Regions from separate parts of the Nonomuraea sp. NPDC059007 genome, predicted to be linked through region 2. Evidence: predicted binding sites of a transcription regulator. Region 2 holds the regulator's gene; the other holds the start of a gene.

Region 1 (14,576 bases), on a different contig from region 2:
TCCCAGGCGCCCGCCCGCACGAAGGCACCGGCCGCGACGCCGGCCTCCCGCTGATAGCCGACCCGCCCGTCCCCCGCCTGCCCTGGCACCACCATCAATATCGCGATCAGAATGCGCACCCTTTATCAATGGCCGCATTCGCGCATATCCCACCCCAAAATTTCTCCCGGGTACGGCGAAGCCGCGATCTCGACGGGGAGAGATCGCGGCTTCGCCGCCCAACCGCGGGGATCAGGAGAAGTGGTACAGGGGCTGCCAGCCCGAGTGGTGGCTCTTCGGCCCGAAGAAGCCGCCCCGGCTCACGTCCACGTAGATGTGCGCGGCGTTCTTACCGGAGAACGAGTAGTGCTTCGGGTTCTTGGTGCAGTTTCTGAAGTTCTTGAAGGAGGTCGAGCCGTCGAAGCCGACGACCTTGAACGTCTCCCACGCGCACTTCTTGCCGCCCCACCACTTGGTGTTGGTGAGCTTGCTGTCGACTGTGTAGAAGTAGTGGTGCTTCCACTTCCACACCTTCTTCTTGACCTTCTCCACGACCCACTTGCAGTGCTTGTTGCCGTGCTTGTCCTTCCAGCAGATCTTCTTCTTGACGTGGAAGGTCTTCCAGTACCAGAACTTGTAGGGCTTCTTGTCGACGCTGACGTGGCCCTCGGCCCTGGACTTGTGGTCGCTGGAGAAGTAGGGCCCCCAGTCCGCTTCGTAGTACGACGAGGCGGTTGTGGTGGTGGCCGCTGTGGTCGCGGTCGTCGCGCCGGCGACGGCCGGGGCGGCGACGGCGGCCATGGTGGCCGCCGCGACGCCGATCAGGATTCGTGAGACGAATCGCACTTCGAGGTCCTCCTCGGGAGAGGTAGTGCTGACTCGTCATTGGTACGCCGCCGGGATTGCCGAACACTTTCAAATTACTTGATAAGGCTCTTTTCCCGATCTTTGACAAATAATAAAGATCCCCCTCCGGAAATCGCCGTGGAGGGGGATCTTTGTTTTCCGGGTCATTCGGCCGGGATGACCGCGCCCGCGTACTTGCTCTTGATGAACTCCTTGACCTTCGGGTCCTGCAGCAGCTTGCCCAGGGTCACGACGCCCGCGTCCTTTTCGTGGCCTTCCTGCACGACCAGGCCGTTGACGTACGGGTTGCCCTCGGTCTTCTCCAGCACCAGCGCCTGCGAGGCCGGCTTCAGGCCCGCCTCGATGGCGTAGTTGCCGTTGATGACCGCCGCGTCGACGTCCTCCAGCGAGCGGGGCAGCAGCGGCGCCTCCAGCGGCTTGAAGGTCAGCTTCTTCGGGTTGCCGGTGACGTCGCGCTCGGTGGCGGCGGTGCCGACGCCCTCCTTCAGCGTGATCAGGCCGTTGTCGGCCAGCAGCTTGAGCGCGCGGCCGAGGTTCGTGGCGTCGTTCGGCACCGCGACGGTCGCCTCGTTCGCCAGCGCGGCGACGTCGGTGATCTTCTTCGAGTACAGGCCCAGCGGCTCCAGGTGGACCGGGGTGACGAAGCTGAGCTTGGTGCCCTTGGACTTGTTGAAGTCGTCCAGGTACGGCTTGTGCTGGAAGAAGTTGGCACCCAGCTGGCCCTCGTTGAGCTGGACGTTCGGCTGCACGTAGTCGGTGAACTCGACCACTTCGAGGTTCAGCCCGGCCTGCTTGGCCAGGTTGTCCTTGACGAAGGTGAGGATCTCCGCGTGCGGCACCGGGCTGGCGCCCACCTTGAGCACCGTGTCGGCCGACTCGGCCGCCGGCTGGGCCGAGCTGGTGGCGGACTGCGACGTACCGCATGCGGCGAGCAACAACGAAAGGGCAGCGACACCCACGAAAGCGCGAATCTTCATATTGATCTTCCTTTTGATGTGAAAGAACTACTTGTGCGACATCCGCCGCGCGACGAGGTCCCCGAGGCTCTGGATCAGCTGCACGAGCACGATGAGCACCACGACGGTGGCGAACATGACCTGCCCCTCGAACCTCAGATACCCATACCGGACGGCCAGGTCCCCGAGCCCGCCGCCGCCGACGGTCCCCGCCATGGCCGAATACCCGACCAGAGCGACCACGGTGACGGTGATCCCCGCGACGATCCCGGGCAGCGCCTCAGGCAGCAGAACCTTCCGCACGATCGCGGTACGGCTTGCGCCCATGGCCTGGGCCGCCTGGACCACATCCCCGCCGACCTCCCGCAGCGCCGTCTCCACGAGCCGCGCGAAGAACGGCACCGCGCCCACGGTCAACGGCACGACCACGGCGATGGTCCCGATCGTCGTCCCCACCACCAGGCGGGTGAAGGGGATGATCGCGATCATCAGCACGATGAACGGCAGCGACCGCCCGACGTTGACGACCGCCCCGAGCACCGCCTTGAGCGCCGGAACCGGCCGCAGCCCACCCCGATCGAACACGACCAGCGAGACGCCGAGCGGCAGCCCGAGCACCACGGTGAACAGAGTGGCCAGCCCCACCATGGCCGCCGTCTGCCCGGCACCTTCCCAGAGCAGCGGAACAATCTCATCCCAGGTCACAAAACCCCCTCCCCCAACACTCCGGCCACCGAGACAGCCCTCACCCCTCCACCCCGCACCGCAGCGGCGTCACGGCCCAGGGCGGCGTCACGCACCGGAGCGGGGCGGACGGAGGCAACCCCTGACCACCGGACCCCGGGCCCCTCCGGCGCCGGGCCGGCGGGACGTGGTGCGGCGGAGACCGGCGCGACACGCACCCATCCCAGCCCGCGTTCCTGCGCCGAGACGGCGGGGTGGTGGGCGGTGGTGGGCTGCGCAGCAGGTGCGGCGGGTGACAGGGGTACGGTGGCGGGCCGAGTACGCGTCGTGGCGGTGGGGGCCACGTCCGGCGTGCGCGGCGCTCGGATGATCGGCGCGAGCCCACGGCGGCGGGCGGCGCCCACCTGGCCCCGCCGTACCGGAAGAGCGCGAACAGCGGCCACCCGAGCGGGAAGAGCGAGAACGGCGAACCGCCACAACCCCCGGACGGGAGCAAGAACGGAGAGAGCGGCGGTCACGGGGCCACCTCCACGAGCAGGCCCTTGTCGCGCAGGTACGAGAGCGCGGCCGGGTCGCCGGAGAGGGTGACGCGCAGGCGGCCCACCCGGGAGCCGGCGAGGTCTTCGATGGCGCCGCCCAGCACGTTGATGTCGGCGTCGAACTTGCGGACGACCTCCGAGATCACCGGCTCGTCGGCGTGGCCGGTGAAGGTGAGGGTGATGTCGCCCGGTGACGGCGCCGGCAGGGGGAAGATCTCGCGGGTCAGGCGCGAGCCCGGGGTGCGGATGAGGCCGGCGATGGTGCCGGATTCCTCGATGCGCCCGCCGGACATGATGGCCACCGAGTCGCAGACCGCCTTGACGACGTTCATCTCGTGGGTGATCAGCAGGATGGTGAGGCCGAGTTCGGTGTTGAGGCGCTTCAGGAGCGCCAGGATCGAGTCGGTCGTGGCGGGGTCCAGGGCGGAGGTGGCCTCGTCGGACAGCAGTACCGCCGGGTTGCCGGCCAAAGCCCTGGCGATGCCGACCCGCTGCTTCTGACCGCCGGACAGCTGCCTCGGGCGGTCGGCGCCGCGGCCGCCGAGCCCGACGAGGTCGAGGAGCTCGGCCACGCGGCGTTCGCGTTCGGCCCGGGGCACGCCCATGACCTCCAGCGGGAAGGCCACGTTGCCGGCGACGGTCCGCGACGACAGCAGGGCGAAGTGCTGGTGGATCATGCCGATGCGCTGGCGGGCCTGGTTGAGCTCGCGGTCGCCGAGCCGGGTCAGGTCCTGGCCGTCGACGGTGACGGTGCCGGCGTCGGGGCGTTCGAGGAGGTTGACGCAGCGCAGCAGCGTGCTCTTGCCGGCGCCGCTCTGGCCGAGCACGCCGAAGATCTCGCCCTTGCGCACGTGCAGGTCGACGCCGTCGAGCGCGGCGGTGTCCCCGTACTGCTTGCGCAGGCCAGAAGCCTGGATCACGAAATTTCCCCATCACGGATGGCGACCACGCGCTGGCGGGCCGCTGAGACGAACTCAAGCTGGAACAGGCTGGTGAGGGGGAAGTGCTAGCGCGTGCCGGGGTGGAAGGGCAGGTGGCTGAGCCTGCGCAGCACGTAGCTGGGTGGTGCGATCATGAGGAAGTACCTTCGGCGAGAACGGGCGGGGCGGGTTCGCTCAGCGGGCCGGACAGGCCATCGCCCGCATTCGGCGCATGCCACGACACATGACGTCGCCCATGGCGCTCATGTCTTTCGCGTATGCCTCGTTCACGCTGGTGCCAACGACCTCTTTACCGTGCCCTATTCCCCCGGCCCGCTGTGAGCTGCCTCACGGGCCCGGAACGCCAAGCTGCCCCGCCGTACCAGATCCAGCTGGTACGGCGGGGCAGGCGCGGGAGGCGTCAGGCGGCCGCGGAGGCGGCGACCTTGGCCGGGGCGAGGGCGATGTCCAGGACCTCGCGCACGTCGCCGACCGCGTGGATGGTCAGCTCGTCGCGGATCTCCTGGGGCAGATCGTCCAGGTCGGGCTCGTTGCGGGCCGGGATGAGCACCGTGGTGATGCCCGCCCGGTGCGCCGCGAGCAGCTTCTGCTTGACGCCGCCGATCGGCAGGACCCGCCCGGTGAGCGAGATCTCGCCGGTCATCGCGACGTCGTTGCGGACGAGGCGGCCGGACAGCAGCGAGGCCAGGGCGGTGGTGAGCGTGACGCCCGCCGACGGGCCGTCCTTGGGGACGGCGCCGGCCGGGAAGTGCACGTGCACCGACCGGTCCTTCAGCGCGGTGACCGGCAGCTCCAGCTCCGCGCCGTGGCTGCGGAGGTAGGACAGGGCGATCCTGGCCGACTCCTTCATCACGTCGCCGAGCTGGCCGGTGAGCGTGAGCCCGGTGTCGCCGGTCTCGGGGTCGGCCAGCGACGCCTCGACGTAAAGGACGTCGCCGCCCGCTCCGGTGACCGCCAGGCCGGTGGCCACGCCGGGCACCGAGGTGCGCTGCTTGGACTCCGGCAGCGATGACTCGGGCACGAACCGCGGACGGCCGAGGTAGTCGACGAGCGCCTCGGCGCTGACCGTGACGGGGACCTCGTCCTTCGCCGCGATCTTGCGGATCACCCTGCCGACCGCGCGCTCCAGGGAGCGCACGCCCGCCTCGCGGGTGTACTCGGTGGCCAGGCGGCGCAGCGCGCCGTCCTCGAAGGAGATCTCCGCGGGCTCGAAACCGGCCTGCTTGAGCTGCTTGGGCAGCAGGTGGTCGCGGGCGATGGCGAGCTTCTCGTCCTCGGTGTAGCCGTCGAGGGTGACGACCTCCATCCGGTCGAGCAGCGGCCCGGGGATGGCCTCCAGGACGTTGGCCGTGGCCAGGAAGAGCACGTCCGACAGGTCGAGCTCGACCTCGAGGTAGTGGTCACGGAAGGTGTGGTTCTGGGCCGGGTCGAGCACTTCGAGCAGCGCCGCGGTCGGGTCGCCCCGGTAGTCGGCGCCGACCTTGTCGACCTCGTCGAGCAGGACGACGGGGTTCATCGAGCCCGCCTCCCTGATCGCGCGGACGATGCGGCCGGGCAGCGCGCCCACGTAGGTGCGCCGGTGGCCGCGGATCTCGGCCTCGTCGCGCACGCCGCCGAGGGCGACGCGGACGAACTTGCGGCCCATCGAGCGCGCGACTGACTCGCCGAGCGAGGTCTTGCCGACTCCGGGAGGACCGGCGAGGGCGAGGACTGCGCCGCTGCGGCGGCCGCCCACCACGCCGAGGCCCTTGTCCTGGCGCCGCTTGCGCACGGCCAGGTGCTCGATGATGCGGTCCTTGACGTCGTCGAGGCCGGTGTGGTCGGAGTCCAGCACCTCACGGGCGCCGTTGATGTCGTAGGTGTCGTCGGTCCTGGTGTTCCAGGGGATGTCGAGGACGGTGTCGAGCCAGGTGCGGATCCAGCCGGTCTCGGGCGACTGGTCGGAGGTCCGCTCCAGCTTGTCGACCTCCTTGAGCGCGGCCTCGCGTACCTTCTCGGGCAGGTCGGCGGCCTCGACGCGGACGCGGTAGTCCTCTTCCTCGCTCTCGGCCGAGTCGCCCTTGAGCTCCCTGAGCTCCTTCTGGACGGCCGAGAGCTGCTGGCGGAGCAGGAACTCGCGCTGCTGCTTCTCCATGCCCTCCTGGACGTCCTTGCGGATCGTCTCGGCGACGTCGAGCTCGGCGAGGTGCTCGCGTGACCAGTCGACCAGCTTCGCCAGCCGGTCGGCGGGGTCGGGCGCCTCCAGCAACTCGACCTTCTGCGCGGTGGTCAGCCACGGCGTGTAGCCGGAGCTGTCGGCCAGCACGGAGGGGTCGTCGATCTGGTTGACCTGGTCGACCACCTGCCAGGCGCCGCGCTTCTGCAGAATGGTCGTGGCCAGCGCCTTGTACTCGCGGGCCAGCTCATGCGCCTGCTCGCCGGCCTCCACGCGGTCGACGCTGTCGGCCTCGACCCACAGGGCCGCGCCGGGCCCGGTGGTGCCGGTGCCCACGCGCACGCGGTTCACGCCGCGTACGACCGCCGCGGGCTCACCGCCCGGCAGTCTTCCGACCTGCTCCACCACGGCCTGCACACCGATCGCGCCATATCTGCCGTCGATCCGGGGAACGAGAAGCACCCGTGGCTTGTTGCCACCGGATGCCTGGGCCGCGTCTATCGCAGCACGCACCTCGGAGTCGGACAGGTCGAGCGGCACCACCATTCCGGGCAGGACGACCTCGTCGTCCAGCGGCAGCACCGGGAGGATCAGCTTCTCACTCATGCGAACTCCAAAGGGTTGAGTTATACCGACTCAATTCATCAGAGCCCTCGAATGTTCCCAAGCTTGCCGATGTTCGCTCACGGCGATCGTAATCATGTAAGTAGCCCCTGAGAGTGACGCCGGCTACCCGGTGCCGGACATAAGGTCATTCAGGTGATCTCCGCCCTGGTGCGGCCGCTGAAGTTCGCACTGTTCACGGGCAAAGCCGAGCCGCCTCCTCTCGCGACCCGCCGCACGCGCGTCTCCGCGCCGCGCTGGCTGGCCCCCTTCACCACCCTCGACTGGGTACGGCTGGCCGAGCTGACCCTCGCGATCCTCCTCTACGCCACGGCCAGCTCCGACCTGTGGCAGCGGCTCTACGACAAGCAGATGACGTCGCCACCGGCTCTGCCGTTCCAGCTCGCCCTCGTGTCCCTGTCCCTGCCCGTGGCCCTGCGCGACCGCTGGCCGCTGGGCGCGTGGCGGACCGCGCTGGTGACGCTGCCGGCGTACGTGTACATCGACCGGATGATCGACGGGTTCCCCGACCAGGGCATGACGTACTCGTGGCCGCTGGTCCTGATGTACCTGCTGGTCCTCTACACCGTGGCCTCGCGCAACTCCGAGGCCGTGTCCATCGCCGTGTGGGCCGTCTCGATGCTCTATCTGCTCGTGTTCAACTCCAACGTGGTGCCGGTCGGCGCGGCCGTCCTCGCGGTGCCGCTGGTGCTCGGCTACAACGTGCGGGCCCGGCGCAGGGCCTCGGCCAAGCTGGTCGAGGAGTCGCAGCTCAAGGTGGTGGCCGAGGGGGCGCAGGCCGTACTGGAGGAAAGGGCGCGCATCGCGCGCGAGCTGCACGACGTGGTCGCGCACCACATGTCGGTGATCGCCATCCAGGCCGAGGCGGTGCCGCTCAAGGCGGCCGGGGACGCCAAGCAGTTGGAGGAGGGGCTGGCGGTGATCCGCTCGCTGTCGCTGGACGCGATCGCCCAGCTCCGGCAGGTGCTCGGCGTGCTGCGCGACGCCGACGGGCGCAAGGAGACCACGCCGCAGCCGGACCTGGAGGGGATCGACGCGCTCGTGGCCAACGCGCGGGCGGCCGGGCTGGCCGTGCTGTTCAGAAGATCGCCACAGGTGGAGGAGGTGCCGCAGGCCGTGGGGCTGTCGGCGTACAGGATCGTGCAGGAGTCGCTGAGCAACGTCATGCGGCACGCGCCGGGGGCGACCGTCTCCCTGGAGGTCGCGCGAGAGGGAGACGAACTGGTCGTACGGGTCGCCAACGGCCCCGGAGCCAGGCCCGCCGAATCCTCGGCCGGGGCCGGGCACGGGCTGGTGGGCATGCGGGAACGGGCGGTGCTGCTCGGCGGCACGCTGGAGGCGGGGCCGATCGCCGACGGCTTCGAGGTCGTCGCCCGGCTGCCCCTGGAGGCGGCGTGATCAGGGTCATGATCGCCGACGACCAGGGCATGGTACGCACCGGCTTCACCGTCTTCCTCGGCGCCCAGAGCGACATCGAGGTGGTGGGCGAGGCGGCCGACGGCGCGCAGGCGGTCGAGCGGGCGGCGGAGCTGCGGCCGGACGTGATCCTGATGGACGTGCGCATGCCGGTGATGGACGGCCTCGAAGCAACCCGAATCATCGCCCAACGCGAGGATATTTCGGCAAAAATCCTGATCCTGACCACCTTTGACCTGGACGACTACGTCTACGAGGCCCTGCGGTCCGGCGCCAGCGGCTTCCTGCTGAAGGACGCCTCGGCCGTCCAGCTCGCCGAGGCCGTCCGCGTGGTCGCCGGCGGGGACGCCCTCCTCGCCCCCGCCGTGACCCGGCGCCTGATCCGCGAGTTCGCCCGCCTCGGCGGCCCGCGCGCCCCGTCCACCCGCCGCCTGGGCCAGCTGACCGAGCGCGAGACCGAGGTCCTCGTCCTGGTCTCGCGCGGCCTGTCCAACCAGGAGGTCGCCGGCAAGCTGGTCCTGTCGGAGCAGACGGTCAAGACGCACGTGGGCCGCGTGCTGACCAAGCTCGGCCTGCGCGACCGCGCCCAGGCCATCGTCTACGCCTACGAGACCGGCCTCGTCCGCCCGGGAGACTGACGCCGGCTTCCCGGGACGTCAGCTCGCGACCGAGACCGTGACCGTCTGCCCGTCGCGGACCGGCAGGATCGCGACGGTGTACCGGACGCCGTCGATCGTCTTCTGGATGCCCGGCACGCGGTGCCCGGCGACCGTCAGCTTGCGGTGCCCGGCCGGAAAGCGGGCCTCCCAGAACGTGAGCCCGCCGGTGCGGTTGGTGAAGGTGGTCGAGGTCTGGCCGTCGTGGCGGACGTCCACGGTGCCGCCGCCGACCGGGACGGCGTCCACGCGCAGCCAGGGGATGTCGCCGGGCAGGCGCGACTGGGTGGCCACCGTACGCCTCGGGGCGTCGGGCTGGACGCCCATCAGGCCCTCCACGGTCTGGCTGACCAGGGTGAACGGAACCTCCGGGTAGTCCCCGTTGAGGCCCTGGCGGTTGCTGACGTGGCGGGTGTCGCGCTGGTCGTAGACGTGCTGCATCCACTTCCAGGCGGTGTCGTTGCGGTTGTGGCGGAAGAAGGTGTCGGGCAGGTAGGTGATCGCCTCGATGTTGGCCGGCCGGTCGGGGCCCGAGGCCTGCGTGTCGACGAAGTCGAGGTAGGCGTCGTTGCGCGGGCCCGCGTCGATGATGCCCTTCATCGGCATGAACCAGCTGTTCTCCTTGCCGAAGCCGGTCAGCGGGGCGCCGTCGATCGTGTAGGCGCGCACGAACTCATCCGAGCCGGGCTTCACGCTCCAGGTCTGGTTGAAGTAGCGCTTGAGGTCGCGGGCGCGGGCCCCGGTCTCCATCGACAGGCGTACCTCACGCTTGTCCAGGGCCATGTCGGCCAGCGCGCGGTAGGCCTGGTACTGGGCGCCGATGCCGTCGCCCGCCTCGGCCAGCGGCTCGCGGCTGACCTCGTTGTAGCTGGCCACGCCCTGGAAGATGCCCCTGCCGGTGCCCTCGGCGACGCCGTTCGGCTTGGCGCCGTCGTGCTGCTGGATGAAACCGGTGGTGGCGTTGCGGTAGTAGTCCCAGAAGACCGGGTCGTCGAGGTAGGCACGGTCGCCGGTCCAGCGGAAGGCCTGGTTGGCCTTCTCGACCAGCTCGAACGTGGCCGGCACCTCGCGCACGAAGTTCGTCGGCGACTTGTAGTCGATGGTGTGCCAGGTCTTGGCGTCGAAGTTGATCGCCCACACCGGATAGAACTTGTGCTCAGGCGTGGCGCTGGCGGCGAACGAGCGCAGCATGTTCTTGTTCTCGGCGTCGAAGCCGAGGATGTGCGCGCCGGCGAGCTGGTGGGCGAAGTCACGCGAGTAGTACGCGGTGCGGTGGGCGTAACCACCCCAATAGGTCGGGGTGTACGGGGCTTCGCCCGGGTCGACCGGGTTGGTGGCCCCGATGTTGATCGGCCCGACGACGCCGTCCTGGTGGACCCACCCGGCGGCCTTGGCCTTGGCCCAGTCGAACATCGCGACGACCTTGGGGGTGCCCGAGCTGACCCGCGGGTCGGCGGGGGCGGCAGGGGAGATCATGAGGTCGTCGGCGTTGACCCAGCCGGACCCGGAGCCGAACGCGATCTCCAGGGTGTCGCCGGCGTTCAGGCTCAGGCGCGACAGGGTGTAGCGGCTGTAGATGCCGCGGGCGGGCAGCGTGACGCTCGCCGCCTCGGCGCCGTTGACCTTGGCGGAGAACGTGCCGCCCGCGCCGCCGGTGGCGATCCAGGCGGAGATCGAGTAGCGGCCGGCGGCCGGCACCGTGATCGACTGGCTGACGCTCTTGCCGGGGCCGGAGTCGAGGTAGATGAGCCTCGTGCCGCCGTGGGGGTTGTTGGTGGCGACGCCGGAGCCGGCGGTGAACGTCCAGCCCTCGGGGCCCTTCTCGAAGCCGGGGTTGACGATGACGAGCGGTGCGGCTGCGGAAGCGGCCTCGGCGGGGGTGACGAGAGCGGCGGCGAGGAGGGCGGAGGTTAACACGACGCGTTTCATGGGGTCTCCCGATGATCGGATGAATCGTGCGGAACTGCGGAAGGAAGGGACCGGGACGAAAGAGGTCAGGCGCGGGGCGGAGCCGTGGAGCCGCGCACGACCAGTTCGGGGTTGAACAACAGCTCGCCCGTGGGCACCTCGCGGCCGCTCACCAGCGCGACCACTCCCCGGGCGACCTCCTTGGCCAGCCGGTCGACCGGCTGGCGTACGGTGGTCAGCGGCGGGTCGGCGAACTCCATGATCATGGAGCCGTCGTGCCCGACCACGGACAGGTCGGCGGGCACCGACAGGCCCTCGCGGCGGGCCCCGCGGATCACGCCGAGCGCCATGAAGTCGCTGGCCGCGACGATCGCGGTCACACCCTGCTTGAGCAGGCTCAGCGCGGCGGACTGGCCGCCCTCGATGGTGTAGTGCTGCCGGACGATCCACCGCTCGGTCTCGGTGGCGCCGCGCCTGGCCAGCGCCGCGCGGAAGCCCTTGACCCGCCGGTCGGCGGGCTGGTTGCCGACCGGGCCCGAGGCGATGCCGATCGCGCGGTGCCCCAGCGCCCACAGGTGGTCGACGGCCAGCTCGGCCGACTGGAAGTCGTCGGTGGAGTAGACGGGCGCGTCGTGGCCCTCGAATCCGCCGTTGACGCCGACGAACGGGATGCGGCGCGCCGCCAGCACGTTGAAGGTCTCGGGGTCGGCGCCCTCGACGGTGTTGCTGGCCGACAGGAACACCACCGCCGCGACGCCGTGGTCGGCCAGCGACGTGACGAACTCGCGCTCCTGTATGCCGCCGGGCAGCGCCGGGCAGAGCACGCCCTTGAGCCCGTGGGGCGCCAGCGCCGCCTCGATCAGCTCGCTGGCCTCGGAGAAGAACGGGTTCGACAGCCACGGCGTGATCACCGCGACGATCTGGCCGCGGGTGGAGCGTTCGTAGCCGAGCTCGTTCATGGCGCGCTCGACGGCCTCGCGGGTCTTGGCGGCGACCCCGGAGCGCCGGTTGATGACCCGGCTGACCGTGGCCTCGCTCACGCCCGCGCGGGCGGCCAGCTCGGTGATGCCGATCTTCACGGGGTCCCCTCCAGAGTCGCCAGCCCGGAGGGCGGCACGGACAGCACGCTCAGGCCGGGCTCCAGCCGCCGCCGCGCCCGCTCGATGATACGGCCGGCGGCGTCGTGGACCACGGTGGCGAACACCCCTCCAGGCCCGGCCACGTCGAGGACGAGGCGCGGCGAAGCCGTACCGTTGACCAAGGTGATCTTACGGTGCCCGGCGGTGTCCAGGACCGCTACCCGCTCGGCCGTGACGGTGATGACGCAGGCGTCGCCGCGCGCGGCCCGCACGACGGGGTAGAGCTCGTCCGGACGGCCCGGCTCGACCTCGCCGTCGAGCAGCAGCGGACGCAACCGCCGCCACTGCGCGAGCCAGAAGCGCAGCATCTCGCGCTGCTCTCCGCCGAGCCCTGCCAGCCGCGCGGAGATCTGCGGTACGGCGTGCAGCGCCCCGATCAGCTGCCTGGCGGCGCTCGCGGGCGGCGCGGCCGGGTCCCACATGAGCATGTCGGAGTGAACGGCCCCGCGCACGGCCAGCAGCCCGACGTCGATCGTGCGCACCCGGTTGGCCACGGCGTCGGCGGGGCAGTCGTCGGCCCGCAGCATGTTCCCGAAGCCCGCCATGCCCGGCCCCACATACGGCTGCCGCAGCTCGATCAGCGCCTCGGGCCCCAGCGCCGCCCGTACCTCGGTCAGCAGGAGGCGCATGGCCTCGCCCACGTCGGCGACGTCGCCGTGGGTGGGCTTGCCGGCGTAGACCATGGCGTCGTCCAGGAAGTCGATCTTCAGCCCGTCGAGGCCGTAGTCGTGGACCAGGCGGGCGCACGTGTCCACGACGTGCCGCCGGACCTCGGGGCGGCGGGGGTCGAGCACGCGGGCGCCGGGCGGGCCGCCGGAGGCGGGGGCGTACCGGGCGAGCGCGTCGAAGCAGTCCGCCTCGGCCCCGAGCAGGAGCGGCGCGACCCAGAGCAGATACTTGAGGCCGAGCGCCCGGACCCGGGCGACATGACCCGCCAGGTCCGGAAATTTCGTGACATCGGGTTGCCAGTCGCCCACACCCGGATAGCCGCGCCCGTTCCCCTTCTCCTGCCAGCCGTCGTCCACGATGACCACACCGCAGCCCAGCTCCGCCGCCAGCCGGGCCTCCTCCTCCACGGCCGCCGCCTCGACGGCCTGGCTGAAGCCGTACCAGGTGGAGTAGACCGGCTCCCGGGCCGCGGCGGGCACCGGCGCGAGCCCCCGTCCCAGCTCGGCCCGCAGCAGCCGCATCGCCACCGCGACACTCGCCGACCGGGGCGCGAGGTAGAGCCGGTAGGTCCCGGCGGGCGCCCGCAGATGCACCACGAAAGCCTTGTTCTCCTCCGACACCCCGAACCGCATGGAACACTCGGGCACCGGATCGGCGGCGGCGAAGGCCAGCATCGTCCGGCCGGAGCTGTCATAGAGGCAGCCGGCCGCGGCCCCCTTGACCAGCGAGATCTCGGCCCGCCCCGCCCAGTCGGCGACGATCGTCCGGCTCCAGCGGCAGTCGGGGTGCCAGAACCCCACCGCGTCCCCGAGCGCCACCGACAACCGGATCTCCATCTCCTCCCCGGAGTGGATCTCCAGCACCGCGGCGCCGCCGGGCAGCCGCTTCGGCTCCCTGCGCGCGGAGGGGGGCAGCACCGCCAGCCGTACGTCATCGAGCAGGTGGGCGGTGGGCACGGGCATCAGCCCCGCCGTCGTGACGCTCACTCTTTCACAGCTCCAGCGAGAAGTCCGGACACGAAGTGTCGTTGCAGCAACAGGAACAGCACGGCCATCGGGAGGGCGGCGACGGCCGTTCCGGCGAGGATCTGGCCGTAGTCGGTCTCCGTGGCGCCCTGCAGGGAGGCGATGGCCAGCGGGATGGTGTAGGCGTCCTTGGTACGGAGCGCGATGAGGGGCCAGACGAAGTCGTTCCACTGGTAGAGGAACAGGTAGATGCCCAGGGCGGCCAGGGCCGGGCGCATCGGCGGCAGGACGATGCGGATGAACAACCGCAGTTCGCCGCAGCCGTCGGCGCGGCCGGCCGCCAGGAGCTCGTCCGGGAGCGCGGACATGCTCTGGCGCATCAGGAAGATCCCGAACGGCAGCGCCAGGTTCGGCAGGACGATGGCCTGGTAGGTGTTGAGCCAGTCGAGTGCCAGCATCATCTTGAACAACGGCACCAGCGTCACCTGGCTCGGGATCACCAGGCCGAGCATGAGCAGGCCGAACAGGAGTTCCCTGCCTTTGAAGGAGTACTTGGCGAAGCCGTACCCGGCCAGGGTGCAGACAGCGCCGGACAGGATCGTGTAGATCAGCGAGATCAGCAGGGAGTTGAGCACGGTCCTGCTGAAGCCGATGCCCTCTTCGAGGTTGGCGAGGTTGTCCAGGAGGTGGCCGCCGGGCAGCAGCGGGGGCGGGCTGCCGAAGATGTCGCCGGTGCTGTGGGTGCTCGCGATCGCCAGCCAGTAGAACGGCACCAGGACGACGGTGACGGTGATGAGCAGCGTCGAGGTCAGCATCACCTTTCTCATGATTTTTCACCCAGGAACTTGAACTGCACGATGCCGAGGATCGCGATGATGACCGCCAGCGCGTAGGCGATGGCCGAGGCGTAGCCGAAGTCGAAGTAGCGGAAGCCGTTCATGTAGAGGTACATGCCGAGCGTCAGGGTGGCGTTGTCGGGTCCGCCGCCGGTCAGCACGTACGGCTCGTCGAACAGCTGCAGCGTGCCGATCGTCGACATGACCACCGTGAGCAGCAGCACCGGCCGCAGTCCCGGCAG
Region 2 (14,576 bases):
GTACAGCATCTGGAACTCGAAGGCGGTCGCGTCGCGGCCGTTGAGCACGGCGAGGGCGGAGGCGATCTCGATGAGGCGCGGGTCGTGCGTGGCGACCATCGGATAGCCGCTCCCGGCCATGAGGATCTTGAGGCAGCGCACGAACGAGCGGTCGATCTCCCGCGCGGAGGTGTAGGCGCCCGGTTCGGTGTAGGCGCCCTTGCACAGACGTACGCGCGCGCCGTCGAGGCGGGCGCAGCGCTCGGCGGCGTCGAGCAGGTACGCCTGGACGACGATGCCGACCCCGGGATGTTCCTTGCGCAGCGTGGCGTGGACCGACTCCAGCCCGGCGACGGTGTCGTGCTCCTCGGCGTCGAGCGTGAGCGTGATGCCTCTACCCGTCACGGCGTCGCAGATGGTCGCGGCGTTGTCGAGCGCGAGTTGCTCGGACAGGCGCAGGCCGAGCGCGGTGAGCTTGACCGAGACGTCGGCGCCGGGCGGCAGCCGGTCGAGCACGGCGAGGTAGGCGCGCACGGCGCCGTCGGCCTGCGCCCGGTCGCGCACCTCCTCCCCGAGGTGGTCGACGGTCACCAGCAGCCGCCGGTCGGTCAGCTCGGTGACGACGGCGCCGATGTCGTCGGCGACGTATCGCCGGACCAATTCCCTGGTCAGCGGCGAGGAGGAGACGACGCGCTGGGCGCGCTCGCTCTTGGAGACGGCGATGAGGGCCTGACGAAGCACGTCCCTCACCCTAACTTCAGCGCCGCGGATGAACCCGCACGACGCGGGATCCGTCGAAAGGTTATGCGGACAATCCTCCTGGCTGGATGCCTGGTTCTGGTAACGAGTTGCGGTACGGCTGCGCCGCCCCAGACGGCAGCCCCCACCGGCACGAAGGCCGCCCCGGTGAGCTCGGGGCCCGTCGAGCAGACCCCGCCCAAGGGCCCGGAGCCGGTCAAGCCGGTCGCCGACACGATCAACACGAGGAAGGTCCCCTTCGCCAAGGCCAAGTCCTTCGACAAGGGCCGCAAGGTCAGGCTCACGTGGGAGTCGGGCGTGGCTCCGTGCACGGTGCTCGCCCGGGTGAAGGTGAAGGAGACCAGGGGCAAGGTCACCATCACGCTCTACGAGGGCACGCCGAGGAAGGCCAAGGACGTCGCCTGCATCATGATCGCCATCCAGAAGACGACGACCGTCAAGCTCAAGGCGCCGCTGGGCAAGCGGAAGATCGTCGACGGCGCCAAGCTCCGATAATTCGGGACATGTCCAGATGAGGACATCCCCAGTGACTTCCATGCGATTTCTTGCATAGATCAAGACAAACGGTCACTGGGGGGGTTCTCTTGACACGGCTCTTACGTGCGCTCATGTCCGTGCTCTTACTCACCGTCGGCATGGTCGCGTTGGTGGCGGCGCCCGCGCAGGCCCTGCCGGCACAGTTCCAGAAACAGGTCGTCTTCAGCGGCCTGACGCGCCCGTCGAACATCGAGTTCGCCGCCGACGGCCGCGTCTTCGTGGCCGAGAAGAGCGGGATCATCAAGGTCTTCGACTCCCTCACCGACACCACCCCCACCGTCTACGCCGACCTGCGCACCCAGGTGCACAACTTCTGGGACCGCGGCCTGCTCGGGATGGCGCTCCACCCGAACTTCCCCGCAGACCCCCGCCTGTACGTCCTGTACGCCCGCGACGCCGTCCCCGGCGGGAACGCTCCACGCTGGGGTACGGCCGGCGCCACCGACGACCCCTGCCCCAGCCCGCCCGGCCCCACCGGCGACGGCTGCCTGATCACCGGCCGCCTCTCGGTCATCTCGCCGGCCGGCGCGGAGACGCCGCTGATCACCGACTGGTGCCAGCAGCACCCCAGCCACTCGACCGGCGACCTGCAGTTCGGCCCCGACGGCATGCTGTACGCGACCGGCGGCGACGGCGCCAGCTTCAACTTCGCCGACTACGGCCAGGACAACCTGCCCAGCTCCGACATCACCCCGGACAACCCCTGCGGCGACCCGCCCAACTCGGTCGGCACCGCCCTGTCGCCCCCGTCTGCAGAGGGCGGCGCACTGCGCTCCCAGGACGTGCGTACCAGCGGCGACCCGAGCGGCCTCGACGGCACGATGATCCGCGTCGACCCCGACACCGGCGCCGCCGCCGCGGGCAACCCGAACGCCGGCAGCACCGACCAGAACACCGCCAGGATCGTCGCCAACGGCCTGCGCAACCCGTTCCGCCTGACCAACCGGCCGGGCACCGCGGAGATGTGGCTGGGCGAGGTCGGCTGGACCACGTGGGAGGAGATCAACCGCGTCGCCTCCCCGACCGCGGGCGTGACGAACTTCGGCTGGCCCTGCTACGAGGGCCCCAACCGGCAGGGCGGCTACGACGCGCTCAACCTGACCCTGTGCGAGAACTACTACGCGGCCGGCCCGTCCGCGCACGCCGCGCCGTACTTCGGCTGGAACCACAGCACCCGGCCGGCGCCCAACGACCCCTGCCCCAGCGGCAACTCCTCGGCCAGCGGGGTGGCGTTCTACCCGGGCGGGCCGTACCCGCCGGCCTATGACGACGCGCTGTTCTTCTCCGACTACAGCCGCTCGTGCGTCTGGGTGATGACCAAGGGCGCCAACGGGCTGCCCGACCCCGCGACGATCACGACGTTCGACTCCGGGGTCGGCTCGGTCGAACTGGAGACCGGGCCGAACGGCGACCTGTTCGCGGTGGACTACAACGCCGGCACGGTCGTGCGCTACCTGTACAACAACAACCCGCCGACGGCCGCGATCACGGCCAGCGCGACCTCGGGAGAGGCCCCGCTCGCTGTCAGCTTCTCCGGCACCGGCTCCACCGACCCCGACGGCGACCCGCTCACCTACGCCTGGGACCTCGACGGCGACGGCGACCTCGACGACTCCACCTCCGCCACCCCCTCGCGCACCTACACCCAGCCGGGCTCCCACACGGTACGGCTGCGCGTCAGCGACGGCAGGGGCGGCCAGGGCGACGCCACGGTGACGATCAACGTCAGCAACACGGCGCCCACAGCGGCGATCACCACCCCGACCGCCGCGACGACCTGGGCGGTGGGCGAGTCGATCGGGTTCTCCGGCACCGGCACCGACGCCCAGGACGGCACGATCCCCGGCTCGCGCATGCACTGGGCGCTGATCATGCACCACTGCCCAGGCGGCTGCCACGAGCACGAGATCACCACGTTCACCGGCGCGTCCGGCTCCTTCCAGGCGCCCGACCACGAGTACCCGTCGCACCTGGAGCTCAAGCTCACCGTCACCGACGCGCACGGCCTGACCGACACCAAGAGCGTGCTGCTGCAGCCCAAGACGGTGAACCTGACCTTCCAGACGAACCCACCCGGCCTCCTGCTCGGCTTCAACGCCGAACAGACGGTCGCGCCGTTCACCCGGACGGTGATCGTCGGTTCGAGCGTCGGCCTGTCCGCGCCTTCACCCCAGGGCGACCAGGGCTTCGTCTCCTGGTCGGACGGCGGCGCCGCGGCCCACAACATCACCGCCCCGGCGAGCGCGGCCACCTACACCGCGACCTACCAGACCGTGACCGGCCAGCCGGGTCTGGTGGCGGCGTACTCGATGAACGAAGGCACCGGCACGGCCGTCGGCGACGCCTCACCTTCGGGCAACGACGGGACCACGACCGCGACCACCTGGGCCCAGACCGGCAAGTACGGCAAGGCCCTGTCGTTCAACGGCAGCTCCAGTTGGGTCACCGTCGCCGACTCCCCGAGCCTGCGCCTGACCGGCGGCATGACGTTGGAAGCATGGATCCGCCCGGCCACCACGACCGGCTGGCGCACCATCGCCATGAAGCAGTTCGGCAGCGACCTCGCCTACTCCCTGGATCTCAACGACCGCGCCCACAGCACCATCCACACCACCTCGGAACGCGGCCTCTACGGCACCGCCTCCCTGCCCCTCAACACCTGGACCCACGTCGCCGCCACCTACGACGGCGCCAACCTCAAGCTCTACGTCAACGGCACAGAAACCAGCTCAGTGGCCGCATCCGGAAACATCAGGACCGACAACGGCGTGCTGCGCATCGGCGGCAACGCCGTCTGGGGCGAATACTTCAACGGCCTCATCGACGAGGTCCGCATCTACAACAGGGCCCTGACGCCCGCCCAGCTCACCGCCGACATGAACACCCCGATCGGCACCCCGCAACCGCCCGACACCGAAGCGCCGAGCGCCCCCGGCGCCCCGGCGGCCACCGGCGGCGCCGGCTTCGCCTCCCTGTCCTGGACCGCGTCCACCGACAACGTGGGCGTCGAGGGCTACACGATCCACCGCTCGGCGACGCCGAACTTCACCCCGTCAGGGGCGAACCAGGTCGGCTCCACGCCGTCCACGTCGTTCACCGACTCGGGCCTGGCCGCGGGCACGTACTACTACCGCGTGCGCGCCTTCGACGCCGTCCCCAACACCAGCGCCTCGTCCGGCGAGGTGAGCGCGGCCGTGACCGCGCCGCCGACCGGCCAGGGCCTGGTGGCGGCCTACGCCATGAACGAGGGCACCGGCGTCACCGTCGCCGACTCCTCCGGCAGCGGCAACAACGGCGCCTCCACCGCCACGTCCTGGACCACGACCGGCAAGTACGGCAACGCCCTGTCGTTCAACGGCACCGGTAGCTGGGTCACCGTCGCCGACTCCCCCAGCCTGCGCCTGACCGGCGCCATGACGTTGGAAGCATGGATCCGGCCGACCACCACCACGGGCTGGCGCACGATCGTCATGAAGCAGTTCGGGAACGACCTCGCGTACACCCTGGATCTCAACGACCGTGCCCACAGCACCATCCACACCACCTCGGAACGCGGCCTCTACGGCACCGCCTCCCTGCCCCTCAACACCTGGACCCACGTCGCCGCCACCTACGACGGCGCCAACCTGAAGCTGTTCGTCAACGGAGCGGAGGTGAGCTCCGTCACCGCGACCGGAAACATCAGGACCGACAACGGCGTGCTGCGCATCGGCGGCAACGCCGTCTGGGGCGAATACTTCAACGGCCTCATCGACGAGGTCCGCGTCTACAACAGGGCCCTGACGCCCGCCCAGCTCACCACCGACATGAACACCCCCATCACCTGACGGCCCGCCTGCCGGCCGTCAGCCGCTCGGCCTGCCTGCGCCCCACCTCAGCGGTGCGGCGCAGGTAGTCGACGATCACTTCCAGCTCGCTCTCGGAGTAGCCGGTGAGCGCCTGGCCGAAGTCCGTGCCGGGCTCGGTCCAGGCCGCGCCGATCCGTTCCCTCGCCGCGGGGGCCGGCGCGACGAGCGTGCGCCTGCGGTCCTTCTCGTCGGCCTGCCGTACGACCAGGCCGGCCTTCTCCAGGCGGTCGACCAGGCGGGTGGCCGAACCATGCGTCAGCCCCGTGAGCGCCGCGATCCTGCCCGTGGTCACCGGACCGGGCTCCAGGTCGAGCAGTCCCATGCACTGCAGGTCCGTGGGGTGAATGCCGAGGCTGTCGGCCAGCGCCTGGTTGAACAGCACGTACGCCGCGTAGTGCCGCTGGCTCTCGGCGACGAGGACGTCGAACAACTCCGCGCGGTTTGACACCGTGCGCCTCCACTCGGCTAAATTACGTGCGTGACGCAATGTTTGCGTGACGCACTTATTCTATCGTCCTGAAGGGACAACCCCAGCATGACCACCCTTGTCACCGGAAGCCGCGGCGCCGTCGCCCGCGCCCTCATCCCGATGCTGCGTGAACGCGGCCTGCCGGTCCGCGCCGCCTCCAGGGCACCGGACGACGACCGGACCGTGCGCTGCGACCTCACCGATCCGGGCACCTTCCCCGCCGCGCTGGACGGCGTGAGCTCCGTCTTCCTCTACGCCGAGCCGTCCTGCGCCGACGCCTTCGCCGCAGAGGCCGCCAAGGCGGGGGTGCGGCACATCGTGCTGCTCTCCTCCTCCTCGGTGCTCACCGACGACCCGTCCGGCAACCCCTTGGCCGTCTCCCACCTCGACGCCGAGAACGCGCTGCTGCGCTCCCCGATCCCGGCCACGCTGCTGCGCCCGGGAGCGTTCGCCGGCAACGCGACGGCATGGTCGTGGGCCATCAAGTCCGGCGAACCGGTCAGCCTGCCCTACCCCGGCGCGCACAGCGACGCCATCCACGAGGACGACGTCGCCGCCTGTGCCGCCGCGGTGCTGGCCGATCCCGGGCTGGGCGGCCGGGCGTACACGCTGACCGGGCCGCAGTCGATCACCTTCGCCGAGCGGCTCGAGATCCTCGGACGCGCGCTCGGCCGGGAGATCGGCGTCAAGCCCGTCACCCGCGAGGAGTGGAAGGCCGAGGTGGCCCAGTACGTGCGCGGCGCCTATGCCGACGCGCTGCTCGACTGGTGGGAGTCGTGCGACGGCGTGCCCGCGTCCCTGACCACGGCGGTCGAGGACCTGACCGGCCGCCCCGCCCGCACCTTCGAGTCCTGGGCCCGCGCCCACGCCGCCGACTTCGGGCGCTGACGGCTCAGCCCTTGCGCGGGCAGCCCTTCGGCATCCGCGGAAGGAGATCCGTCCAGCCGCTCACGACGGTCGCGTGGTACGAGACGATCCGGCCGCCCTTGACGGCGTAGGCGACTCTGGCCTGCGGGGCGCCGTTCTGGAGGTTGATGAACAGACGGTGGCGGACGGGCACGTCGTTGATGGTCCCGCCCTCCTCGCCCAGGTCCACGACCAGGCCCTCGCGGCCGAGAGGATCGCGTGCGACGCCGTGCACGCGGGTGCCGGGCTGCCCGGCCAGCACGCGCAGCACCCCCGCCCGCACCTGGGGACTGATCGGCATGTCCAACATGTTGCCGAGCACGGGGGCGAACTCCGCGAAGGACTTGCGGAAGCCCCGGTCGTTCCAGATCCGGTTGTACTCCCGGAACTTCCGCTCCAGAGCCTCGGGCTCGGCCGGCAGCGCCGCGAGGTCGGCCATGGTGAAGTCCGCGACGGACCTGTCGCCGTACCTGCCGCCCCAGTAGGCGCTGAAGCCCGACGTGCACTTTCCGCCGGCCGTCTCCCACAGCATGACCCGATCACCGGCCGAGCGCGGCACCCAGTTCTCGGCCCGCACCTTGCTGTCGGTCATCCGGGACGTGCGCCAGTACCGTCGTGGCGGCTCGTGCAGCTTCTCGATGCGCGCGGCGAGGTCGAGCATGGCCTGGTTCGGCCCCGGCTTCGGGGATTTGTACGGGGTCGACAGCGGCTTCTGGGAGGGCGCCGGGGTCAGCACCGGGGCGGGCGCCGGCGCGAGGTTCGCGGCCAGCGCGACGACCACCGACACGACCGCCGCCGTCGCCAGCGCGGCCCACGCCCAGCTCCTCCGCGCCCACTTCCCCCGCGCCCAGCTCATCCACGCCCAGTTCCCCCGTGTCCAGCTCCGTCGCGTCAGGCTCCGTCGCGAGGCGAGCCGGCCCGCCCTCGGCCGGGTTCGTACGGCCGCCACCTTCGCGCGTCCTCTCGCCACGACCTCGTCCGACGGCGGCCGGGCGTCGGGCAGGGCACGTGCGAGCAGCTCCAGCTCATCCATCGACTCCACCGAACTCCTCCTTGAGCGCCTCGCGCAGTTGCTTGCGCGCCCGGTTGAGCCGGGACGCGACGGTTCCGTAGGGGATGTCCAGAGCCGCGGCCACCTCGGCGTGACTCAGACCACCCAGCGCGACCAGCAGCACCACGTCGCGGTCGCGCGGCTTCAGCCCGGCCAGCGCCCCCGCGAGCGGGCCGGTGAGGCGCGCGGCGTCGATCCGGTCGAGGACGGCGTCCTCCCGGTCGTCCCAGTCGCGCTCGGCCGCGCGGGCCAGCGCCTTCCACCTCCTGCTCTCGGTACGGCGATGCCGGGCGACCAGGTTGGTGGCGATGCCGTACAGCCAGGGCCTGATCTGACCCGCGGCCGGGTCGTAGCCGCCGCGCAGCGCGGCCACGAAGACGTCCGCGGCCAGATCGTCGGCGATGTCGTCGGTCAGGCGGCGGGCGATGTAGCGGTGGATCTCACCGAAATATCGGTCGAAGAGATCAGGTGGAACCCCCAGCGGATCTGCCCCGTTACGCGTGTTGTGCACGATCACACCCGTTCTTGCCCGATGCCGCGGAATGCTTTCACGCTCATCGGGGTTGAGTCGGGTAGGCTCAACTCGTTTGACAAAGGTCATTCGGCTTCGTAAGTTGAGCCCATCGGACTCAACTTTGACTACAAGGACGTACTCATGGCACGTGCGGTAGGTATCGACCTGGGGACGACCAACTCTGTCGTCTCGATCCTCGAGGGCGGTGAGCCCACCGTCATCGCCAACGCGCAGGGCTCGCGGACCACGCCGTCCGTGGTCGCCTTTGCGAAGAACGGCGAAGTCCTGGTCGGCGAGGTCGCCAAGCGACAGGCCGTCACCAACGTGGACCGGACCATCCGCTCCGTCAAGCGGGAGATGGGCACCAACTGGTCCCAGGAGATCGACGGCAAGAAGTTCTCCCCCCAGCAGATCAGCGCGTTCGTGCTGCAGAAGCTCAAGCAGGACGCCGAGGCGTACCTGGGCGAGAAGATCACCGACGCGGTGGTCACCGTCCCGGCGTACTTCAACGACGCCCAGCGTCAGGCGACCAAGGAGGCCGGCACCGTCGCGGGCCTCAACGTCCTGCGCATCATCAACGAGCCGACCGCGGCCGCTCTGGCCTACGGGCTCGACAAGGACCAGGACCAGACCATCCTCGTCTTCGACCTCGGCGGCGGCACGTTCGACGTGTCCCTGCTCGACGTCGGCCAGGAGGACGGCCACGGCTTCGTCGAGGTGAAGGCCACCTCCGGTGACAACCACCTCGGTGGCGACGACTGGGACCAGCGCGTCGTCGACGAGCTCGTCAAGCGCTTCCAGAACGCCCACGGCGTCGACCTGGCCAAGGACAAGATGGCTCTCCAGCGTCTCCGCGAGGCCGCGGAGAAGGCGAAGATCGAGCTGTCCAGCCAGTCCGAGACGAACATCAACCTGCCCTACATCACCGCTTCCTCCGAGGGGCCCCTGCACCTCGACGAGAAGCTCACCCGCAGCGAGTTCCAGCGGCTCACCGCCGACCTGCTCGAGCGGACCAAGGGCCCGTTCCACCAGGTCATCAAGGACGCCGGCATCAAGGTCGCCGACATCGCCCACGTGGTGCTCGTCGGCGGTTCGACCCGCATGCCCGCCGTCTCCGAGCTCGTCAAGGAGCTGACCGGCGGCAAGGAGCCCAACAAGGGCGTGAACCCGGACGAGGTCGTCGCCATCGGCGCCGCCCTGCAGGCCGGCGTGCTCAAGGGTGAGGTCAAGGACGTCCTGCTGCTCGACGTGACCCCGCTGTCGCTGGGCATCGAGACCAAGGGCGGCATCTTCACCAAGATCATCGAGCGCAACACCACGATCCCGACCAAGCGCTCCGAGGTCTTCACCACGGCCGAGGACAACCAGCCGTCGGTGCAGATCCAGGTGTACCAGGGCGAGCGTGAGATCGCTTCCTACAACAAGAAGCTGGCCACCTTCGACCTGACCGGCATCGCCCCGGCGCCGCGCGGCATCCCGCAGATCGAGGTCACCTTCGACATCGACGCCAACGGCATCGTCAACGTCTCCGCCAAGGACCTCGGCACCGGCAAGGAGCAGACGATGACGATCACCGGCGGCTCCGCGCTGCCGAAGGACGACATCGAGCGCATGATGCGCGAGGCCGAGTCCTACGCCGAAGAGGACAAGCAGCGCCGCGAGGAGGCCGAGGTCCGCAACAACGCGGACGGTCTGGCCTACCAGACGGAGAAGTTCCTGCGCGAGAACGACGACAAGGTCCCCGGCGAGATCAAGACCGAGGTCAACGACGCGCTCACCGAGCTGAAGAAGGCTCTTGAGGGCACCGACACCGACGTCATCCGCACGAGCGCCGAGAAGCTGGCGACCGTCAGCCAGAAGATGGGCTCGGCGATCTACGCTCAGAACCAGCAGCAGCAGGGCGGCGAGGGCGCTCCGCAGGACGCCACTCCCGGCGCCGAGCAGGACAAGAGCGACGACGACGACGTGGTCGAGGCCGAGATCGTCGACGACGACCAGCCGAAGAAGGACAAGTGATGCCGGGGGCAGACGAGCCGGTGATCCGCGACAACCGCAAGATCGACCCCGAGACGGGCCAGGCGCGCCAGAGCGCCGGGTCCGACTCCCAGGACGCCGCCGGCGCGGGCTCCGCCAACGGCGGCGCCGAGTCGAACACCAGCGGCGCACCCGGCTCCGACACCATCCTGCTGGCGGAGCGCACCGCCGATCTCCAGCGGCTCCAGGCGGAGTACACCAACTACCGCCGCCGGGTCGAGCGCGACCGCGTCGCGGTCCGCGAGCAGGCCATGGCCGGGATTCTCGCCGAGTTCCTGCCGGTCCTCGACGACATCGGCAGGGCCCGCGACCACGGCGAGCTCACCGGCGGCTTCGCGAAGGTGGCCGAGTCGCTCGAAGCGGCCGTCACCAAGCTGGGGCTCAGCTCGTTCGGGCAGAAGGGCGACCCCTTCGACCCGACCATCCACGAGGCGCTGATGCACAGCTACTCGTCGGAAGTGTCCGAACCCACCGCCATCGAGGTGCTGCAGTCCGGGTACCGCCTCGGAGAGCGGGTGCTGCGCCCGGCGCGAGTGGCCGTGGCGGAGCCGGACGACTCACCGGCTGACGACGACAACGACGAAAACTAGGACGAAGGGCCATCGATGAGCACCAAGGACTACCTGGAGAAGGACTACTACGCCGTCCTTGGTGTGCCCAAGACCGCCACCGCAGACGAGATCAAGAAGGCTTACCGGAAGCTGGCCCGGCAGTATCACCCCGACACCAACCAGGGTGACTCCGTCAAAGAGGCCAAGTTCAAGGAGATCTCCGAAGCCAACGACATCCTGTCGGACACCAAGCGCCGCAAGGAGTACGACGAGGCCCGGACGCTGTTCGGGTCCGGCGTCGGCGGCCAGCGTCCCGGCGGTGGCGGTTTCCCGTTCGACTTCGGCGACCTGTTCGGCGGCACCGCCGGTCAGCAGAGCGGCGGCGGCGGTGGCGGCGCGGGCGAGCGGCTCGGCGACCTGTTCGGCGGGCTGTTCAACCGGGGTGGCGCCGGCACCGGCCGTACCAGCAGCACGACCAGGCCGCGGCGCGGGCAGGACATCGAGTCCGAGGTCACGCTGACCTTCACCGAGGCGGTGGAGGGCAGCACGGTCTCGCTCCGGCTGACCAGTTCGGCGGCGTGCAAGTCGTGCACCGGCACCGGCGCCAAGGCCGGCACCACGCCGCGCGTCTGCCCGACCTGTGAGGGCACCGGCGCGGCCAGCCGCAACCTGGGCAACTTCGCCTTCTCCGAGCCCTGCCGCGACTGCAAGGGCCGTGGTCTGATCGTCGACGACCCGTGCCCCGACTGCGACGGCAGCGGGCGGGCCAAGAGCACCCGCACGATCCAGGCGCGCATCCCCGCGGGGGTGGCCGACGGCCAGCGGGTCAAGCTCAAGGCCAAGGGCGCGCCGGGCGAGAACGGCGGGCCGGCGGGCGACCTCTACATCGTCACCCACGTGAAGGCGCACGCCGTCTTCGGCCGGACCGGCGACAACCTGACCATCACGGTGCCCGTGACCTTCACCGAGGCGGCGCTGGGCGCCGAGATCAAGGTGCCGATCCTCAAGGGCCTGCCGGTCACGCTGCGTATCCCCGCGGGTACTCCCAACGGGCGCACCTTCCGCGTCCGGGGCCGCGGCGTCACCCGCAAGGACGGCACCAAGGGCGACCTGCTCGCCAGCGTCGAAGTGCTCGTGCCTGAGGCGCTCGATGAGAAGTCGCGTGACCTGCTGACGGAGTTCAGCACGGCCACCGCGGGCGACGACCCGCGCGCCGAACTCATCCAGCGAGCCAGAAGCGAGTAAGCCGATGGACGCCAACTATTTCGACCTGTCCGACGACACCCCCGTCTACGTCATCTCGGTGGCCGCGCAGCTCTCGGGACTGCACCCGCAGACGCTGAGGCAGTACGACCGGCTCGGACTGGTCAGCCCCGGCCGCACGGCCGGACGCGGCCGCCTCTACTCCACGCGCGACATCATCATGCTCCGCGAGGTCCAGCGCCTGTCCCAGGAAGAGGGCATCAACCTCGCGGGGATCAAGCGCATTCTCGAGCTGGAGAACGAGGCCCTGCGGCTGCGTGAGGAGGTTCACCGGCTCAGGGCCGAGATGCAGATGGTGAGGGCGTTGATCCGCTACGAGCTGCCACCGGGGGCGTAAGAACACATGGACTACAAGCTCACCCAGAAGAGCCAGGAGGCGCTGTCGGGGGCCATGCGGCGAGCCGCCGCGGAAGGCAATCCGGAGATCGCCCCGGCCCACCTGCTGACCACGCTGCTGGCCCAGACGGGCGGCACCGCCGTACCTCTGCTGGAGGCCGTCGGAGCCGACTGGAAGGCGATCCGCGCGAAGTCGGAGGAGCTGCTCGCGGCGCTGCCGAAGGCGCAGGGGGCCACGGTGTCGGCGCCGTCGAGCTCGCGCCAGCTGCTCACCGTGATCAACACGGCCGCGCAGCGCGCCAAGCGGCTCGAAGACGAGTACGTCTCCACCGAGCACCTGCTCGTCGCGCTCGCCGCCGACGGCGGCCAGGCCGCCGACCTGCTCAGGCCGCAGGGCGCCACGCCCGAGGCGCTGCTCGACGCCTTCGAGAAGGTACGCGGCAACGCCCGCGTCACCAGCGAGACTCCGGAAGACACCTACAAGGCGCTGGAGAAGTACGGCGTCGACCTGACCGAGCGGGCCCGCACCGGCAAGCTCGACCCGGTCATCGGCCGCGACTCGGAGATCCGGCGCGTGGTCCAGGTGCTGTCCCGGCGTACCAAGAACAACCCGGTCCTGATCGGCGAGCCCGGCGTGGGCAAAACCGCCGTGGTCGAGGGGCTGGCCCAGCGCATCGTGGCCGGTGACGTGCCCGAGTCGCTGCGCAACAAGCGGCTGATCTCGCTCGACCTGGGCGCGATGGTCGCCGGGGCCAAGTACCGGGGCGAGTTCGAGGAGCGGCTCAAGGCCGTGCTCTCCGAGATCAAGGAGAGCGACGGGCAGGTCGTGACCTTCATCGACGAGCTCCACACGGTCGTCGGCGCCGGGGCCGCCGAGGGCGCCATGGACGCGGGCAACATGCTCAAGCCGATGCTGGCCCGCGGCGAGCTGCGGATGATCGGCGCGACCACGCTCGACGAGTACCGCGAGCGCATCGAGAAGGACCCGGCGCTGGAGCGGCGCTTCCAGCAGGTCTACGTCGGCGAGCCGACCGTCGAGGACACCATCGCGATCCTGCGCGGCCTGAAGGGCCGCTACGAGGCGCACCACCAGGTCGTGATCGCCGACAGCGCGCTGGTCGCCGCCGCCGCGCTGTCCGACCGCTACATCACCAACCGCTTCCTGCCCGACAAGGCCATCGACCTGGTCGACGAGGCCGCCTCCCGGCTCCGCATGGAGATCGACTCGCGGCCCGTCGAGATCGACCAGCTCCAGCGCAACGTCGACCGGATGAAGATGGAGGAGCTCGCGCTCTCCAAGGAGACCGACGAGGCCAGCCAGCAGCGCCTGGAGCGCCTGCGCAAGGAGCTGGCCGACCGCCAGGAGGAGCTCAACGCCCTGGTCGGCCGCTGGGAGCGGGAGAAGGCCGGGCTCAACAAGCTCGGCGACCTGAAGAAGCAGCTCGACGAGGCCCGCAGCACCGCCGAGCGCTTCCAGCGCGACGGCAACTACGCCGAGGCCTCCAAGCTGCTCTACGACGAGGTCCCGCGGCTGGAGAAGGAGCTGGAGATCGCCGGCGCCGCCGCCCAGGAGGCCGAGTCCCAGCCGATGGTCAAGGAGGAGGTCGGCGCCGACGACATCGCCGAGGTCATCTCCTCCTGGACCGGCATCCCCGCCGGACGCCTGCTGGAGGCCGAGACCGCCAAGCTGCTGCGCATGGAGGAGGAGCTCGGCCGCCGCCTCATCGGACAGGCCCAGGCCGTCCAGGCCGTCTCCGACGCCGTACGGCGCAGCCGCGCCGGCATCTCCGACCCCGACCGGCCCACGGGATCGTTCATGTTCCTGGGCCCGACGGGCGTCGGCAAGACCGAACTGGCCAAGGCGCTGGCGGAGTTCCTGTTCGACGACGAACGGGCCATGACCCGGATCGACATGAGCGAGTACTCCGAGAAGCACAGCGTGGCCCGGCTGGTCGGCGCGCCTCCGGGATACGTCGGTTACGAGGAGGGCGGGCAGCTCACCGAGGCGGTACGGCGGCGGCCGTACACCGTGGTGCTGCTCGACGAGGTCGAGAAGGCGCACCCGGAGGTCTTCGACATCCTCCTGCAGGTGCTCGACGACGGCCGGCTGACCGACGGGCAGGGGCGCACGGTCGACTTCCGCAACGCGATCCTCATCCTGACCTCCAACATCGGCTCGCAGTTCCTCGTCGATCCCAAGCTGGAGAACGGCGCCAAGCGCGATGCCGTGATGGGCGCGGTGCGCAACGCGTTCAAGCCGGAGTTCCTCAACCGGCTGGACGACGTGATCCTGTTCGACGCGCTCGGCTCCGAAGAGCTGGGCCGGATC

Evidence for each region. The regulator HspR, encoded in region 2, represses chaperone genes until heat shock. The targets are predictions, from matches to a motif close to ANTTGAGTCNNNNNGACTCAANT.
Region 1: a site for HspR is predicted at 6,741-6,763, ahead of lon (endopeptidase La). Genes of this name have one in related genera too.

The regions. Positions count from the first base shown of each region.
Region 1 covers NZ_JBHYJD010000077.1:9,402-23,977, forward strand. Annotated here, with positions in the region: gene ACFWY5_RS54475 (peptidase C39 family protein) at 1-119, opposite strand, end outside; gene ACFWY5_RS54480 (hypothetical protein) at 232-825, opposite strand; gene ACFWY5_RS54485 (MetQ/NlpA family ABC transporter substrate-binding protein) at 990-1,823, opposite strand; gene ACFWY5_RS54490 (methionine ABC transporter permease) at 1,851-2,507, opposite strand; gene ACFWY5_RS54495 (methionine ABC transporter ATP-binding protein) at 3,001-3,945, opposite strand; gene lon (endopeptidase La) at 4,367-6,727, opposite strand; gene ACFWY5_RS54505 (sensor histidine kinase) at 6,881-8,143, shown strand; gene ACFWY5_RS54510 (response regulator) at 8,140-8,799, shown strand; gene ACFWY5_RS54515 (hypothetical protein) at 8,818-10,746, opposite strand; gene ACFWY5_RS54520 (LacI family DNA-binding transcriptional regulator) at 10,812-11,804, opposite strand; gene ACFWY5_RS54525 (glycoside hydrolase family 36 protein) at 11,801-13,519, opposite strand; gene ACFWY5_RS54530 (carbohydrate ABC transporter permease) at 13,516-14,325, opposite strand; gene ACFWY5_RS54535 (carbohydrate ABC transporter permease) at 14,322-14,576, opposite strand, start outside.
Region 2 covers NZ_JBHYJD010000038.1:25,348-39,923, reverse strand. Annotated here, with positions in the region: gene ACFWY5_RS42245 (proline dehydrogenase family protein) at 1-720, opposite strand, end outside; gene ACFWY5_RS42240 (hypothetical protein) at 886-1,233, shown strand; gene ACFWY5_RS42235 (LamG-like jellyroll fold domain-containing protein) at 1,347-5,102, shown strand; gene ACFWY5_RS42230 (MarR family winged helix-turn-helix transcriptional regulator) at 5,095-5,571, opposite strand; gene ACFWY5_RS42225 (SDR family oxidoreductase) at 5,659-6,480, shown strand; gene ACFWY5_RS42220 (hypothetical protein) at 6,485-7,540, opposite strand; gene ACFWY5_RS42215 (RNA polymerase sigma factor) at 7,524-8,060, opposite strand; gene dnaK (molecular chaperone DnaK) at 8,205-10,079, shown strand; gene grpE (nucleotide exchange factor GrpE) at 10,079-10,687, shown strand; gene dnaJ (molecular chaperone DnaJ) at 10,703-11,893, shown strand; gene ACFWY5_RS42195 (heat shock protein transcriptional repressor HspR) at 11,898-12,248, shown strand; gene clpB (ATP-dependent chaperone ClpB) at 12,255-14,576, shown strand, end outside.